2 regions of the Microbacterium pumilum genome follow, and region 2 is predicted to be linked to the other one. Evidence: predicted binding sites of a transcription regulator. Region 2 holds the regulator's gene; the other holds the start of a gene.
What was found. The regulator HrcA, encoded in region 2, represses chaperone genes, less so after heat shock. The targets are predictions, from matches to a motif close to TTNGCACTCGNNNNNNNCGAGTGCNAA.
Positions count from the first base shown of each region.

Region 1: groL (chaperonin GroEL) is a predicted target of HrcA. The motif match lies at 5,358-5,384, and genes of this name have one in related genera.

Region 1 covers NZ_BAAAOH010000001.1:3,699,366-3,706,362, reverse strand. Annotated here, with positions in the region: gene ABD188_RS16680 (DsbA family protein) at 1-766, shown strand, start outside; tRNA gene ABD188_RS16675 (tRNA-Thr) at 825-897, shown strand; gene ABD188_RS16670 (DMT family transporter) at 902-1,858, shown strand; gene ABD188_RS16665 (nitroreductase family protein) at 1,870-2,442, opposite strand; gene msrB (peptide-methionine (R)-S-oxide reductase MsrB) at 2,439-2,846, opposite strand; gene ABD188_RS16655 (DUF2332 domain-containing protein) at 2,945-3,937, shown strand; gene ABD188_RS16650 (DUF3263 domain-containing protein) at 3,947-4,198, shown strand; gene ABD188_RS16645 (LytR C-terminal domain-containing protein) at 4,256-4,825, shown strand; gene ABD188_RS16640 (cold-shock protein) at 4,960-5,163, shown strand; gene groL (chaperonin GroEL) at 5,420-6,997, shown strand, end outside.
Region 2 covers NZ_BAAAOH010000001.1:2,881,916-2,888,912, forward strand. Annotated here, with positions in the region: gene ABD188_RS12885 (HIT domain-containing protein) at 1-283, opposite strand, end outside; gene ABD188_RS12890 (16S rRNA (uracil(1498)-N(3))-methyltransferase) at 336-1,067, opposite strand; gene dnaJ (molecular chaperone DnaJ) at 1,073-2,191, opposite strand; gene hrcA (heat-inducible transcriptional repressor HrcA) at 2,246-3,286, opposite strand; gene hemW (radical SAM family heme chaperone HemW) at 3,385-4,602, opposite strand; gene ABD188_RS12910 (DUF1990 domain-containing protein) at 4,610-5,260, opposite strand; gene lepA (translation elongation factor 4) at 5,329-6,997, opposite strand, start outside.

The sequences.
Region 1 (6,997 bases), 820 kb from region 2:
CGTCTCGTCCGCGGCATCCAAGCCGCTCATGCAACCTGCCAATGTGAGCGACGACGGGTTCATGGTGACGGACGTCAGTGGCGTCGGTCCGATGAGCGACACGAGTCAGACCGACGCGACCCCTACCGCCACGCCGACGGCCAAGGCGACGCCCGACCCGACCGCGACGCCGACCGACCAGTCGATGGTCGACATCCGCGTGTACGTCGACTACCTCTCGTCCGGTTCGAAGGACTTCCAGCTCGCGAACGTGCAGCAGCTGTCCGAGTGGGTCAATCAGGACGCCGCGACGCTGTCGTACTATCCGGTGGCCATGCTGACGGCGAAATCGAACGGCACGAAGTACTCGTTGCGGGCTGCAAGTGCTGCGGCGTGCGTGGCGACGTACTCGCCCGCCAAGTTCTTCGCGTTCAACAACGCACTCCTCACCCAGCAGCCCGATGTCGAGTCGGATGGTCTCACCGACGCCGAGCTCGCGACGCTCGCTGTCGCGGTCGGCTCAGACGCCCCCAAGCGGGTCAGCAAGTGCATCGAGGAGCAGTCGTTCTCGACGTGGGCCAAGGAAGCCACCGACCGGGCGCTCAGCGGTCTGCCCGACACCGATGACGTCGCGCTCACCGGCACCCCGATGGTGCTCGTCAACGGGACCCCCTACGTCGGAGCCCTCGACGACCCCAAGGAGTTCGCCCAGTTCGTCCTGACGATCGCGAGCGACGCGTACTACCAGGAGTCCGAAGAGACACCTTCGCCGACCGCGACCCCGTAGGCGGGCGGGTCCACAGCGACCACGTACCAGCGCCCGCCGCCGGTACACTGGACGCTCTGCCGACTTGGCGCAATTGGTAGCGCACCTAACTTGTAATTAGGGGGTTACGGGTTCAAGTCCCGTAGTCGGCTCGTGATGACGGGCGCCGACGGACGCGCGCACGTTCCGGCCTGGATCCTGCTGAGCGGTGCGGCCCTCGTCGGCATCCTGACGGCCCTGCAAGCCCGTGTGAACGGCCAGCTCGGCGCCCGCCTCGACGATGGGCTCGTCGCCGCGGCGATCTCGTTCGGCTCGGGACTCGTCATCCTCCTGGTGCTCTCGGCCGCGCTGCCCGCCGGTCGTCGCGGGGCGAAAGCCCTCACCGATGGCATCCGCGCCCGCACGATCCCATGGTGGATGATGGCGGGCGGGGCGGCGGGTGCGCTCACGGTCGCGACGCAGGGCCTGGCTGTCGGCGTGATCGGGGTCTCGCTCTTCACGGTCGGAGTCGTCGCCGGGCAGGCCGTGAACGGACTGTTCCTGGACCGCATCGGCTACGGACCCGCGGGAGTGGTGGCCGTCACTGTGCCCCGGGTGTTCGGCGGCCTGCTCGCGCTCGCCGCAGTCGGTCTGGCTCTCGTCGGAGGCGGGGTCAGCGGCATCCCGCTCTGGATGCTCGCGCTGCCCTTCGCGGCCGGTGTCGGCATCGCGTGGCAGCAGGCGACCAACGGCCGGCTGCGTCAGCGCGTCGGCACGCCGTTGACGGCGACCCTCGTGAACTTCATCGGAGGCACGATCATCCTCGTCGCCGCTGCGCTCGTCCGCGTGGCGATCGCCGGCGCGCCCGAGGCATTGCCGGCGGACCCGTGGATCTACACCGGTGGAGCGATCGGCGTCGCGTACATCATGCTGTCGGCCGCACTGGTCGGCTACACCGGAGTGCTGCTGCTCGGACTCGGCGTCGTCGTCGGACAGCTGGTGGCCTCCGTCATCATCGACGCGCTGTGGCCGGCCGCCGGCAGCCCGGGCCTCGTCCAGGAGATCGCGATGGTCGTCGTGGCGCTGTTGTCGGTCGCCGTCGCCGCCGAACCCTGGCGGCGGAGGCGGCGCTGAGGGGTCGGCGCCTACTCGGCGTGGTCGTCCGCCTTGGCAGCCTTGGCCTTCGGCATGCGCGCGATGTGGTGGCGCGCATCAACGGCCCGGCGCCTGCCCAGGCGAGAGCGGGGAGGCTTTCCCCCCACGTATAGCCAGCCCAGCAGCTCCTCGTTCTTGCCGAGTCCGTGCGCCTTCGCGATCGCCTTCGAGCGGGTGTAGTCACCCGTCCGCCAGAGGACTCCCCATCCCGCCTCGTCGAGCAGCAGGCTGAGGACGTGGGCGACGCCCGACGCGACGGCCTCCTGCTCCCAGCGCGGAACCTTGCTGCTCTTGCGATAGCTGGCCACGATCGCAATCAGCAGCGGGGCACGGAGCGGCTTCGACGACGAGCCGCGGTCGCCGTTCGCCTTGTTGATCGCCCGTCCGAGTCGTTCGCGGTCCGAGCCGCGCAGCTCGATCAGCCGCCACGGCCGCAGCGACGAGTGGTCGGCGACGCGGCCCGCGGCCGAGACGAGCGTCAGCAGCTCGGCATGCGAGGGAGCGGCATCCGTCACCCTCGACCACGAGCGACGGGCCCGGACCGCCTCGAGGGCACCCGTCATGCGTCGGAGCCGGGCGTGAAGTCCAATGAGAGGGAGTTCATGCAGTAGCGGTCGCCGGTGGGCGTGCCGAAGCCATCGGGAAAGACGTGCCCGAGATGTGAACCGCAGTTTGCGCATCGCACCTCGGTGCGCTGCATGCCGTGGCTGCTGTCATCGATGAGTTCGACCGCTTCCGGCCGGATCGACTCGTAGAAGCTCGGCCAGCCGCAGTGCGAGTCGAACTTCGTCCCGCTCTGGAACAGCTCGGCACCGCACGCGGCACACGTGTACAGCCCGGCTCGATGTTCGTCGAGCAGCTCGCCGGTCCAGGCTCGCTCGGTGCCCGCCTGACGGAGCACCGCGTACTGCTGGGGGGTGAGCTCGTCGCGCCACTGCGAGTCGCTCTTGTCAACGGCGTAGGTCATGAGTTCTCCTCGGATTTCAAGGGCAGTCGGTTCCATTCAACCGCAGGCGGGCGCCGCCCGTGCCACCGCGGCTGCACGTTCCCCGCGAGAATGAAGCCGTGCCGACCCCCGCCGATGCCGCCGTCGCGGCCCGTTACCTGCGATTCGCTCGGGATGAGGCACCTGGCCGCTCAGCGCTGTACGCCGACTGGGCAGCAGGAGTTGCCGCCGACGAGCCGACAGCGGCGGTGATCGCGCGCATTCCCGAGACGCATCGACAGCCGCCGCTCGTCTTCGCGGTGACGCGGCTGCTCGGCGCGCCGGAGGCCGCATACCCGACGTGGGCGGCGTGGCTCGCTGCGCACGCGGACGAAGTGGTCGCCGAAGCGTCTCGGCGGAGCCTGCAGACGAACGAACCGCAGCGGTGCGCGGCGCTTCTTCCCGCGCTCAGCGGCGTCGACGGCCCGCTCGCCCTCCTGGAACTCGGCGCGAGCGCAGGACTGTGCCTCTACCCCGACCGCTATTCGTACCGCTATGCGGGCGGGGTGGACCTTGATCCGGCCGGCGGCGTGTCGAGGGTGGTGCTCAGCTGCGCGGCATCGGGTGACCCGCCGCTCCGCCTGCCCGAGGTCGTCTGGCGAGCCGGGATCGATCTCGCCCCGCTCGACCCCGCGGACCCGGCCGATCGCCGTTTCCTCACCACACTGGTGTGGCCGGGTGAGACGGGAAGGGCAGCCCGCATCGAGGCCGCGCTCGACATCGCGGCGGCCGATCCGCCGCTGATGATCCGGGGAGACGCGTCCGACCCCGATGTGCTCCGGGCCGCGGCGCGCCGAGCGCCGGCAGGTGCGACGCTCGTCGTCACCACGCCGGGCGTCCTGCCGCACATCCCCCGCGCGGGTCGTGAGCGATTGATCACGGCGGTTCTCGACCTCGACGCCGTGTGGATCTCGATCGATCCGCCCGGACTGCATGACGCGTGGCATCCGCGGATCGATCCGGTGACGTGGCCGGGCTTCGTGCTCGGCCGCGACGGCGTTCCGCTCGCCGCCGTCGACCCGCTCGGCGCTTTCGTGGAGTGGCGTCACGGGGAGGCGGCGAGCCGGGGTTAGCGTGAGCGGGTGCCCCTCACTGATCGCGATCGCGCCATCCTCGCCTTCGAGGGCGAATGGCGTCGCCACGCGGGTGCGAAGGAAGAGGCGATCCGCTCAGACCTCGGGATGTCGCCCGCCCGGTACTACCAGCTGCTCGGGCGTCTCATCGACACCGCGGAGGCACAGGAGCACGACGCGATGCTCGTGAAACGCCTCCGCAGGCTTCGCGACGCGCGGCGAGAGCTGCGCCTCAGCCACGCCTCCGGCGACGCCGGGTAGCCGGCGCCCCGGCCCGGCGCACGAAAGCGCCGGGCGGCGGCCCGGTAACATCATCTGGTGCCGAAAACGACCTTCCCGCGGGATCGCTTCGACGACCTTCCGGACGCGGGTCGAGTCGGCGCACACCGTGCCGAGAACCCCCGCATGCGCGCCTGGGTCGTGCTGCTTTGGGCGGCGGTGGCGACCATCGTGCTGGTCGTGCTCGGGATCTTCGGCACACTCCTGGCCTCTGGCCGCATCGAGCTCTTCCCGACTCCTCAGCCCACGGTGACCCCGGTGCCGACCGTCGAGCCGGTGGTGGACACCTCGTACGAGGTCGTCATCCTGAACGCGACCCCGCAGGACGGCCTGGCGACGCAGATGAAGGATGTCGTCGTCGCGGCGGGCTGGCCCATCGACAACGTGCTCGCGAGCGAAGCCGGATCGGATGACTTCCCCGAGACGACCGTCTATTACCTCGCGCCGGAGGACCAGGCTGCCGCGGCGGGTCTCGCCGGCGTCATCGGTGGCGCGCTCGTCGTGCAGAGCGACACGTATCAACCCGCCGACCCGGCCGTACCGCAGCTGACCGTCGTCATCGGGCTGGATCGGACGGCGGCCGGGGCGACTCCGACGCCCGCTCCCTGACGACCCGCGCGACGCCGTGTTTCCAGTCGGTAAAACTTGGGCGCACGTATGTCAACAGTTGGTTTCCTAGCCCTTGGGCGGCTTTGCGGCGTGCCTACGATGAAGCCTGTCTTCAACCGCAACAGGAGATTCGTATGACCCAGGGCACCGTCAAGTGGTTCAATGCCGAGAAGGGTTTCGGGTTCATCACCGTGGCCGATGGGCAGGACGTCTTCGTCCACTACTCCAACATCGACATGTCAGGATTCCGCGTCCTCGAAGAGGGCCAGACGGTCGAGTTCACGGTCGGCGCCGGCCAGAAGGGCCCGCAGGCCGAATCGGTTCGCGTCGTAGCCTGAGTCGCTCAGCGTCGTAGCCGGAGTCGCCCCGCCGAGGGCGACATCCCTCCCGTGCCACCGCACCCCACCGACGTGGTGCGGTGACCGGCATGCAACCGGAAGGTCGACCCGTCCGCACAGGGCGGTGGCGGTGCCTTCCGTGTCGCACCGCGTCCTCGCGGCTTGCACTCGATAGGGGCGAGTGCCAGAATGGATTAGCACTCACTCCTGTCGAGTGCCAATGACCATCGCTTACGTCCGGGAGGGACGAACACATATGGCAAAGATCATCGCTTTCGACGAAGAGGCCCGTCGTGGCCTCGAGCGCGGCCTGAACATCCTGGCTGACGCCGTCAAGGTGACGCTCGGCCCCCGCGGTCGCAACGTCGTGCTCGAGAAGAAGTGGGGCGCCCCCACGATCACGAACGACGGCGTCTCGATCGCCAAGGAGATCGAACTCGACGACCCGTTCGAGAAGATCGGCGCGGAGCTCGTCAAGGAGGTCGCCAAGAAGACCGACGACGTCGCCGGTGACGGAACCACGACGGCCACCGTTCTGGCTCAGGCGCTCGTGAAGGAGGGCCTCCGCAACGTGGCCGCCGGCGCGGACCCGATCTCGCTCAAGAAGGGCATCGAGAAGGCCGTCAAGGCCATCACCGACCAGCTGCTCGAAGACGCCCGGGAGGTGACCTCGAAGGAGGAGATCGCCGCGACCGCTTCCATCTCGGCCGCTGACCCCACGATCGGCGAACTCATCGCCGAGGCGATCGACAAGGTCGGCAAGGAGGGTGTCGTCACCGTCGAGGAGTCGCAGACCTTCGGCACAGAGCTCGAGCTCACAGAGGGCATGCGTTTCGACAAGGGATTCATCAACCCCTACTTCGTCACCGACCCCGAGCGCCAGGAGGCGGTCTTCGAGGACGCCTACATCCTGATCGCGAACCAGAAGATCTCGAACATCAAGGACCTTCTGCCCATCGTCGACAAGGTGATCCAGGACGGCAAGGAGCTCGTCATCATCGCGGAGGACGTCGATGGTGAGGCGCTCGCGACTCTCGTGCTCAACAAGATCCGCGGCATCTTCAAGTCGGCGGCCGTCAAGGCTCCCGGCTTCGGGGACCGTCGCAAGGCGCAGCTGCAGGACATCGCGATCCTCACGGGTGGCCAGGTCATCACCGAGGAGGTCGGTCTCAAGCTCGAGAACACCACCCTCGACCTGCTCGGCCGTGCTCGCAAGGTCATCATCACCAAGGACGAGACCACGATCATCGAGGGTGCCGGCGACTCGGCTCAGCTCGAGGGTCGCGTGACTCAGATCCGCCGCGAGATCGACAACACCGACAGCGACTACGACCGCGAGAAGCTCCAGGAGCGTCTTGCGAAGCTCGCCGGCGGCGTGGCCGTCATCAAGGCGGGCGCGGCCACCGAGGTCGAGCTGAAGGAGCGCAAGCACCGCATCGAAGACGCCGTTCGCAACGCGAAGGCGGCCGTCGAGGAGGGCATCGTCCCCGGCGGTGGCGTCGCACTCATCCAGGCCGGCAAGATCGCCTACGAGACCGAGGCCATCACCAGCCTCGTCGGTGACGAGGCCACGGGCGCGAACATCGTGCGTGTCGCGATCGAGGCTCCGCTCAAGCAGATCGCGCTGAACGCGGGTCTCGAGCCGGGCGTCGTCGCGAACAAGGTTGCCGAGCTTCCCGCGGGTCACGGCCTCAACGCCGCGACCGGCGAGTACGGCGACCTCTTCGCGCAGGGCATCATCGACCCGGCGAAGGTCACGCGCTCCGCGCTGCAGAACGCCGCGTCGATCGCCGCGCTGTTCCTCACGACCGAGGCAGTCGTCGCCGACAAGCCC
Region 2 (6,997 bases):
TCTGCCCCGCCCTCTCGCCGGTGTTGAAGATGAGACGGAAGTCACCGTCGGAATGCTCGGAGGCGGCGCTGTTCGCCAGTCCGACGAGCTCGACGAGAAGATCGGGGTCGCCGGCGGCCAGCTCGACGACGTTGCGGTAGTCCTCGGTCTTCGGGATCACGAGGAGATGCACCGGGGCCTTGGGTGCGATGTCGCGGATGACGAACGCGTTCTCGGTCTCGGCGATGATCTCGGAGGGGATCTCTCCCTTCAGGATTCTCGTGAAGATCGACGGTTCGCTCATGCTTCAAGTCTAGCGACGGCCTCCGCGGCCGGTCCGCGGCCGCCGACGCCGGCTACCAGCGCCCGAGCTCGGCGCTCACGATCGCGAGGGCGGCCGGTCCGGCGGTCGATGTGCGAAGCACGGTGTCGCCGAGTCGTACCGTCGTCGCTCCGGCCGACGTCAGCGCGTCGAGCTCCTCGGGTGCGATGCCGCCCTCCGGTCCGACGACGAGGACGATGTCGTCATCCGTCGTGAACGACAGCGCGGTGAGGGCGGTCTCGGCGGTCGGCTCCAAGACCAGCACACGGGCGGCCGCGGCACGGTGCGAAAGGTCGGCGGTGGTCTGCAGCGCGGCGACCTCGGGGAGCCAGGCGCGGTGCGCCTGCTTGGCGGCCTCGCGGACGATCGCCGCCCAACGTGCGCGACCCTTGGCCGCCTTGGCCTCATCCCATCGCGACACGCTCCGCGCCGCCTGCCACGGCACGATCTCGTCGACGCCGAGCTCGGTCGCCGTCTGCACCGCGAGTTCGTCCCGGTCGCCCTTGGCGAGGGCCTGCACCAGCACGATTCGCGGTCTGGGCCGCGGCACGTCGGAGCGGGCGAGGATCCGCACCACGACCTCGCGAGGCGCCACCGACTGGCACTCCCCCGTCAGCCACGCTCCGCGACCGTCGCCGATCGTGACGTCCTCGCCGACTCGCACCCGCCGTACCGTGGCCGCGTGATGCGCCTCTGCGCCGGTGAGCGTCACGACGTCCCCGGCACCCGCAGCTGTGGGCTCGTCGAGGACGAAGTGGAGCGGCATCCGGCTCAGCCGTTCCGGAAGCGATCGCGGAGCTTCGCGAACAGTCCCTGGTGGAACTCGGCAAGCCGCGGCCCCGGAGCCTTCGTGCGCCGGGCGAACTCCTCGATGAGCGCGCGCTCCCTGGCGTCGAGGCGCGTGGGCGTGACGACGTGCACGCCGACCCGCAGATCGCCGCGCTGCGAGCCGCGTAGCGGGGTGATGCCGCGGCCCTTGATGGTCAGGATGTCGCCGGCCTGCACGCCGGGCCTGAGCTCGAGTTCGACGGAGCCGTCGAGTGACTCGATCGTCGTCGTGGTGCCGAGGATGGCATCGGGCATCGAGACCTCGAGCGTGGCGAGCAGATCGTCGCCGTCACGGCTGAAGGTCTCGTGCGGAGACACCGTGACCTCGATGTACAGGTCGCCGTTGGGGCCGCCGGCAGGACCGACCTCGCCCGAGCCGGGCAGCTGAAGCCGCAGACCGGTCTCGACGCCGGCGGGGATGTCGAGCGACACCGTTCGGCGGGCGCGTACACGGCCTTGTCCCTGGCAGGTCGCGCAAGGGTACGGGATCGTCGTGCCGTAGCCCTGGCAGACGTTGCAGGGCTGCGTGGTCACCACGTTGCCGAGGAGGCTGCGCACCTGCCGCTGCACGTTTCCGCTGCCATGGCAGATGTCGCACGTCACGGGCGAGGTGCCCGGCTGGCAGCAGGAGCCCTTGCATGTCTCGCAGACCACCGCGGTGTCGACCTCGATCTCTCGGTGGACGCCGAACACGACATCCCCGAGCTCGAGGGTGACGCGCACCAGTGCGTCCTGTCCGCGCTCGCGCCGTGAGCGCGGGCGACCCGCCCGGCCGCCTCCGGCCGCGCCGAAGAACGTCTCGAAGATGTCGCTGAAGCCGCCGAACCCGCCGGCACCTCCGGCGCCGCCGAACGGCTGGTCACCGCCCATGTCGTAGCGGGCGCGCTGGTCAGGGTCGCTGAGCACGTCATAGGCGTGAGTCACGAGCTTGAACCGTTCGGACGCCTCCGCACCGGGGTTCACGTCGGGGTGCAGCTGCCGCGCCAGGCGTCGGTACGCCTTCTTGATCTCGTCGGTGCTCGCATCGCGCGCGACGCCGAGCACCTCGTAATGGTCAGCCACAATCGCCTTCCTTGCCGCGGCACGCCGCGGATCGTGTCAATTCGTCGCCGACGTTCAGCGGCTGCTCTCGTCTTCTTCGAGCAGCCGCGTGAGGTAGCGGGCCACAGCCCGCACGGCGGCGAGGTTCGTCGGGTAATCCATTCGCGTCGGTCCGAGCACGCCCACGCGGGCGCGCGAACCGGTGGCGTCGTAATCGCTTGCGAGCACCGAGGCCTCACCCAGACCGAACGGCTCGTTCTCGCGGCCGATGCTCGTGGCGAGCCCCTGGTCGTCGGCGACCATCTCGCTCATGAGCCGGAGTATCGTCACCTGCTCCTCGATGGCCTCGAGAAGGGGGTAGATGCTGCCGCGGAAGTCGGCCTCGCGTCGCGCGAGGGTGGCGCTTCCGGCGAGGACGAGCCGGTCCTGACGGAACTCCTCCAGCTCCTCGGCGACGACCCGCAGAATCACCGCGATGGCTGCGTCGCGTGACGCGGCTGCCGGACTGGCCTGCGCGAGGTGGTCGCCGATGCGCTGCACGCCTTCACGCACCGAGCGGCCGACGAGGAGCGTGCCGAGTTCGGCGCGCATCCGGGCCAGATCCTCGTCGTCGAAATCGGCGCCGACGACCGTCATCCGCTGCGAGACCCGACCGGTGTCGGTCACGACGATGACGAGCATGCGTCCAGCGCCGAGCTGCACGAGCTCGACATGCGTGACGCGTGCTCGCGCGAACGACGGGTACTGGACGATGGCGACCTGGCCGGTCAGCTGGGTGAGTGCCCGCACGGTGCGGACCAGCACGTCGTCGAGGTCACCGGGGCCCTCGAGGAACGAGGAGATCGCGGTGCGCTGGGCGGGGCTGAGCGGGCGCAGAGCCGAGAGGTGATCGACGAACACCCGGTAGCCCTTGTCGGTGGGCACACGGCCCGATGAGGTGTGCGGGGCGGCGATGAGCTCTTCGTCTTCGAGGAGAGCCATGTCGTTGCGGATGGTCGCGGCAGACACGCCGAACGCGTGCCGTTCGACGATCGCCTTGCTGCCGACGGGTTCTCGCGTGTCGACGTAGTCCTGGACGATCGCTCGCAGCACCTGCAGACCGCGTTCGCTGACCATCCCGCCTCCTCACGCCGCTCTCGGCACCAGGGTCACTGGCACTCGCATGACTGGAGTGCCAATTCTACCGGATGGATCCTGCCCGGTCTGGAAGCGCGTCAGTCGGTGAGCGCCCGCACCACGGCATCGGCGAGCAAGCGCCCGCGCCGGGTGAGCACGATCGTGCCGCGCACTGCCGACGGCCCGTCCACCAGGCCATCGGCGATCAGCGCCGCGACCGCATGGCGCCCCTCGCCCAGCAGCTCGGAGATGGGCAGTCCCTCGCGGATCCGGGTGCGCAGCAGCACGCTCTCGAGCGCGCGAGCCGCGGCATCCGGCCTCTCACGACCAGCCGCGGGAGACTCACCCGCCGCGAGCCGCTGTGCGTAGGCCGCGGGATGCTTGACGTTCCAGAAGCGCACACCCCCGATGTGGCTGTGTGCGCCGGGGCCGAAGCCCCACCAGTCGGTGCCCTGCCAGTAGGCGAGGTTGTGACGAGAGCGCTGCGACTCGTCTCGCGCCCAGTTCGACACCTCATACCACTCGTAGCCGGCCGCGGCGAGCAGCTCGTCGGCGAGCTCGTACATGTCGGCCTGCAGGTCGTCATCGGGCGCCGGCACCTCGCCGCGACGGATCTGCCGCGAAAGCTTCGTGCCGTCCTCGACGATCAGCGCGTACGCCGAGATGTGATCGGGCGCGAGCGCGATGGCCTCTTCGAGCGATGTGCGCCAGTCGTCGAGTGTCTCCTCCGGTGCGCCGTAGATCAGGTCCAGGCTGACATCGAGCCCCACGCTGCGCGCGGCGATCAGCGCCGTCCGCACGTTCGCCGGCTCGTGCGTGCGGTCGAGCGCCGCGAGCACGCGCGGGACCGCCGACTGCATACCGATCGACATCCTGGTGATTCCGGATACCGCGAGCTCGGCCGCGACGTCATCCGTCACCGTGTCGGGATTGGCCTCGACGGTGACCTCGGCATCCGCCTCGATCCCGAACGCCGAACGCACTCCCCCGAGCATCCGTCCGAGATCGCCCGGCGGCAGGAGTGTCGGCGTGCCGCCGCCGAAGAACACGGTGCGCGCCGGCCGGAGCGGGCCTGATGCCTCCAGCACCCGCCGGGCGAGGGTGATCTCCTGCAGCAGCGTGTCGGCGTACTGGTCCTGCCTTGCCCCTTGCAGCTCACTCGATGTGTAGGTGTTGAAGTCGCAGTAGCCGCACCGAACGCGGCAGAACGGCACGTGCAGATAGACGCCGAACGATGTGCGGGCGTCGATCGCCGTGCCGGGCGGCAGTGAGCCGTCGGCCGGCGCCGGCTCGCCGAGCGGCAGCGCGGAGCCCATCAGCGCCTCACGCGGATGTGCTGTACAGCGGCGAGATCGCGCGGAGATACCGCGTGAACAGCTCCCGTCGGCGTCGGCGCGTCAGCCGAGGCAGCACCTTGTAGAGCACGGCCTCGGGGGCGTCGAACGCGCGGACGGTGAACCAGACCTCATCCTTGTCGTTCCACTCGAGCATGAACGACTCCTCGCCGCTCACGACCGAATCCGACACCGTGCCGAGCGCGAATCCCACGCGACGTGGTTCTTCGACGGCGAAGATGACTCGCAGCACGGCATCCGCGCGCAGGCCTTTCACCCGGCCGTCGACGCGGATCGTGGTGCCCGCTCCGACGTAGGGGGTGCCGTCCGCGTCGTAGCGCAGATCGGCATCGGTGCGGCTCGGCGCGATCGCGTTGCCTTCCCCGTCGAAGCTGACACCTGAGTACATGGGTCCGGATGCCGGGCGCACATCTTTGAGCTCCAGCCCGGCTCCCCGCTGCGCCGCCCAGGACAGCAGAGCATCGCTCGCGGTCTGGAAACGAGACTCGCCGCTGCCGATCCGCCACGACTCCTCGGCCGGGATGCTCCGCTCCGGCGGGTACTGCATCAGGTCGGGCGCCTGCGTCGCGCCGACGGCGGCGTAGTCGACGGTGTCGTCCCGGAAGGTTCCTCGACGCATGGTGTTCAGCCTACCGATCTGCGCAGCGCGCGCACCGGCAGCCTGACGGCGCCGGGGCGCGGCATCCGCTACTTCTTCTCTTTGCTCTCGGTGTCGCCGGAGAGTGCCGCGATGAACGCCTCCTGAGGGACCTCGACGCGCCCGACCATCTTCATGCGCTTCTTGCCCTCCTTCTGCTTCTCGAGCAGCTTGCGCTTGCGGGTGATGTCGCCGCCGTAGCATTTCGCGAGGACGTCCTTGCGCATCGCTCTGATCGACTCGCGGGCGATGATGCGGGCGCCGATGGCCGCCTGGATCGGCACCTCGAACTGCTGGCGCGGGATGAGCTTCTTCAGCCGCTCGGTCATGAGCACCCCGTATGCGTAGGCCTTGTCGCGGTGCACGATGGCGCTGAACGCGTCGACCGCCTCACCCTGCAGCAGGATGTCGACCTTCACCAGGTCGCCCTCCTGATCACCGCTCGGCTCGTAGTCGAGGGATGCGTAGCCCGCCGTCTTCGACTTCAGGTTGTCGAAGAAGTCGAAGACGATCTCGCCGAGCGGCATCTTGTAGCGGATCTCGACGCGGTCCTCGCCGAGGTACTCCATTCCGAGCAGGGTGCCGCGCCGGGACTGGCAGAGCTCCATGATCGTGCCCACGTAGTCCTTGGGTGCGAGGATCGCAGCCTTCACCATCGGCTCGGTGACACTCGCGATCTTGGTCCCCGACGGGAACTCGCTCGGGTTCGTGACCGTGTACGTCTTCTTGTCGTCGGTCGTCACCTCATAGGTCACGGACGGCGCGGTCGAGATCAGATCGAGGCCGAACTCGCGCTCGAGCCGCTCGGTGACGATTTCGAGGTGCAGCAGCCCGAGGAATCCGCAGCGGAATCCGAATCCGAGGGCCACAGACGTCTCGGGCTCGTAGTTCAGCGAGGCGTCCGAGAGCTTCAGCTTGTCGAGCGCTTCACGCAGCACGGGGTAGTCGCTGCCGTCGATCGGATAGAGCCCCGAGAAGACCATGGGCTTCGGGTCGGTGTATCCGGGGAGCGCGTTCTTCGACGGCTTCGCGGCGTTCGTGACCGTGTCGCCGACCTTCGACTGGCGCACATCTTTCACACCCGTGATCAGGTAGCCGACCTCGCCCACACCCAGACCCTTGGTCGGGGTCGGCTCGGGCGACGAGACGCCGATCTCGAGCAGTTCGTGCATGGCGCGCGTCGACATCATCTGGATGCGCTCCCGCGGGTTGAGCGATCCGTCGATCATGCGCACGTAGGTGATGACTCCGCGATACGAGTCGTAGACCGAGTCGAAGATCATGGCGCGCGAGGGCGCATCCGGATCACCCTTCGGCGGGGGGATCTGCGCCACGACATGGTTCAGCAGCTCTTCGACGCCGAGGCCGGTCTTGCCGCTGACCCGCAGCACGTCCTCTGGCTTGCCGCCGATGAGGCTCGCGAGCTCCTTGGCGTACTTCTCGGGGTCGGCGGCCGGCAGGTCGATCTTGTTGAGCACGGGGATGATGTGCAGATCGTTCTCGAGGGCGAGGTACAGGTTCGCGAGGGTCTGCGCCTCGATGCCCTGCGCGGCATCCACCAGCAGGATGGCGCCCTCGCACGCCGCGAGCGAACGGCTGACCTCGTACGTGAAGTCGACGTGCCCGGGGGTGTCGATCATGTTCAGCGCGTAGGTCTGCCCATCGAGGGCCCACGGCATCCGCACCGCCTGGCTCTTGATCGTGATGCCGCGCTCGCGC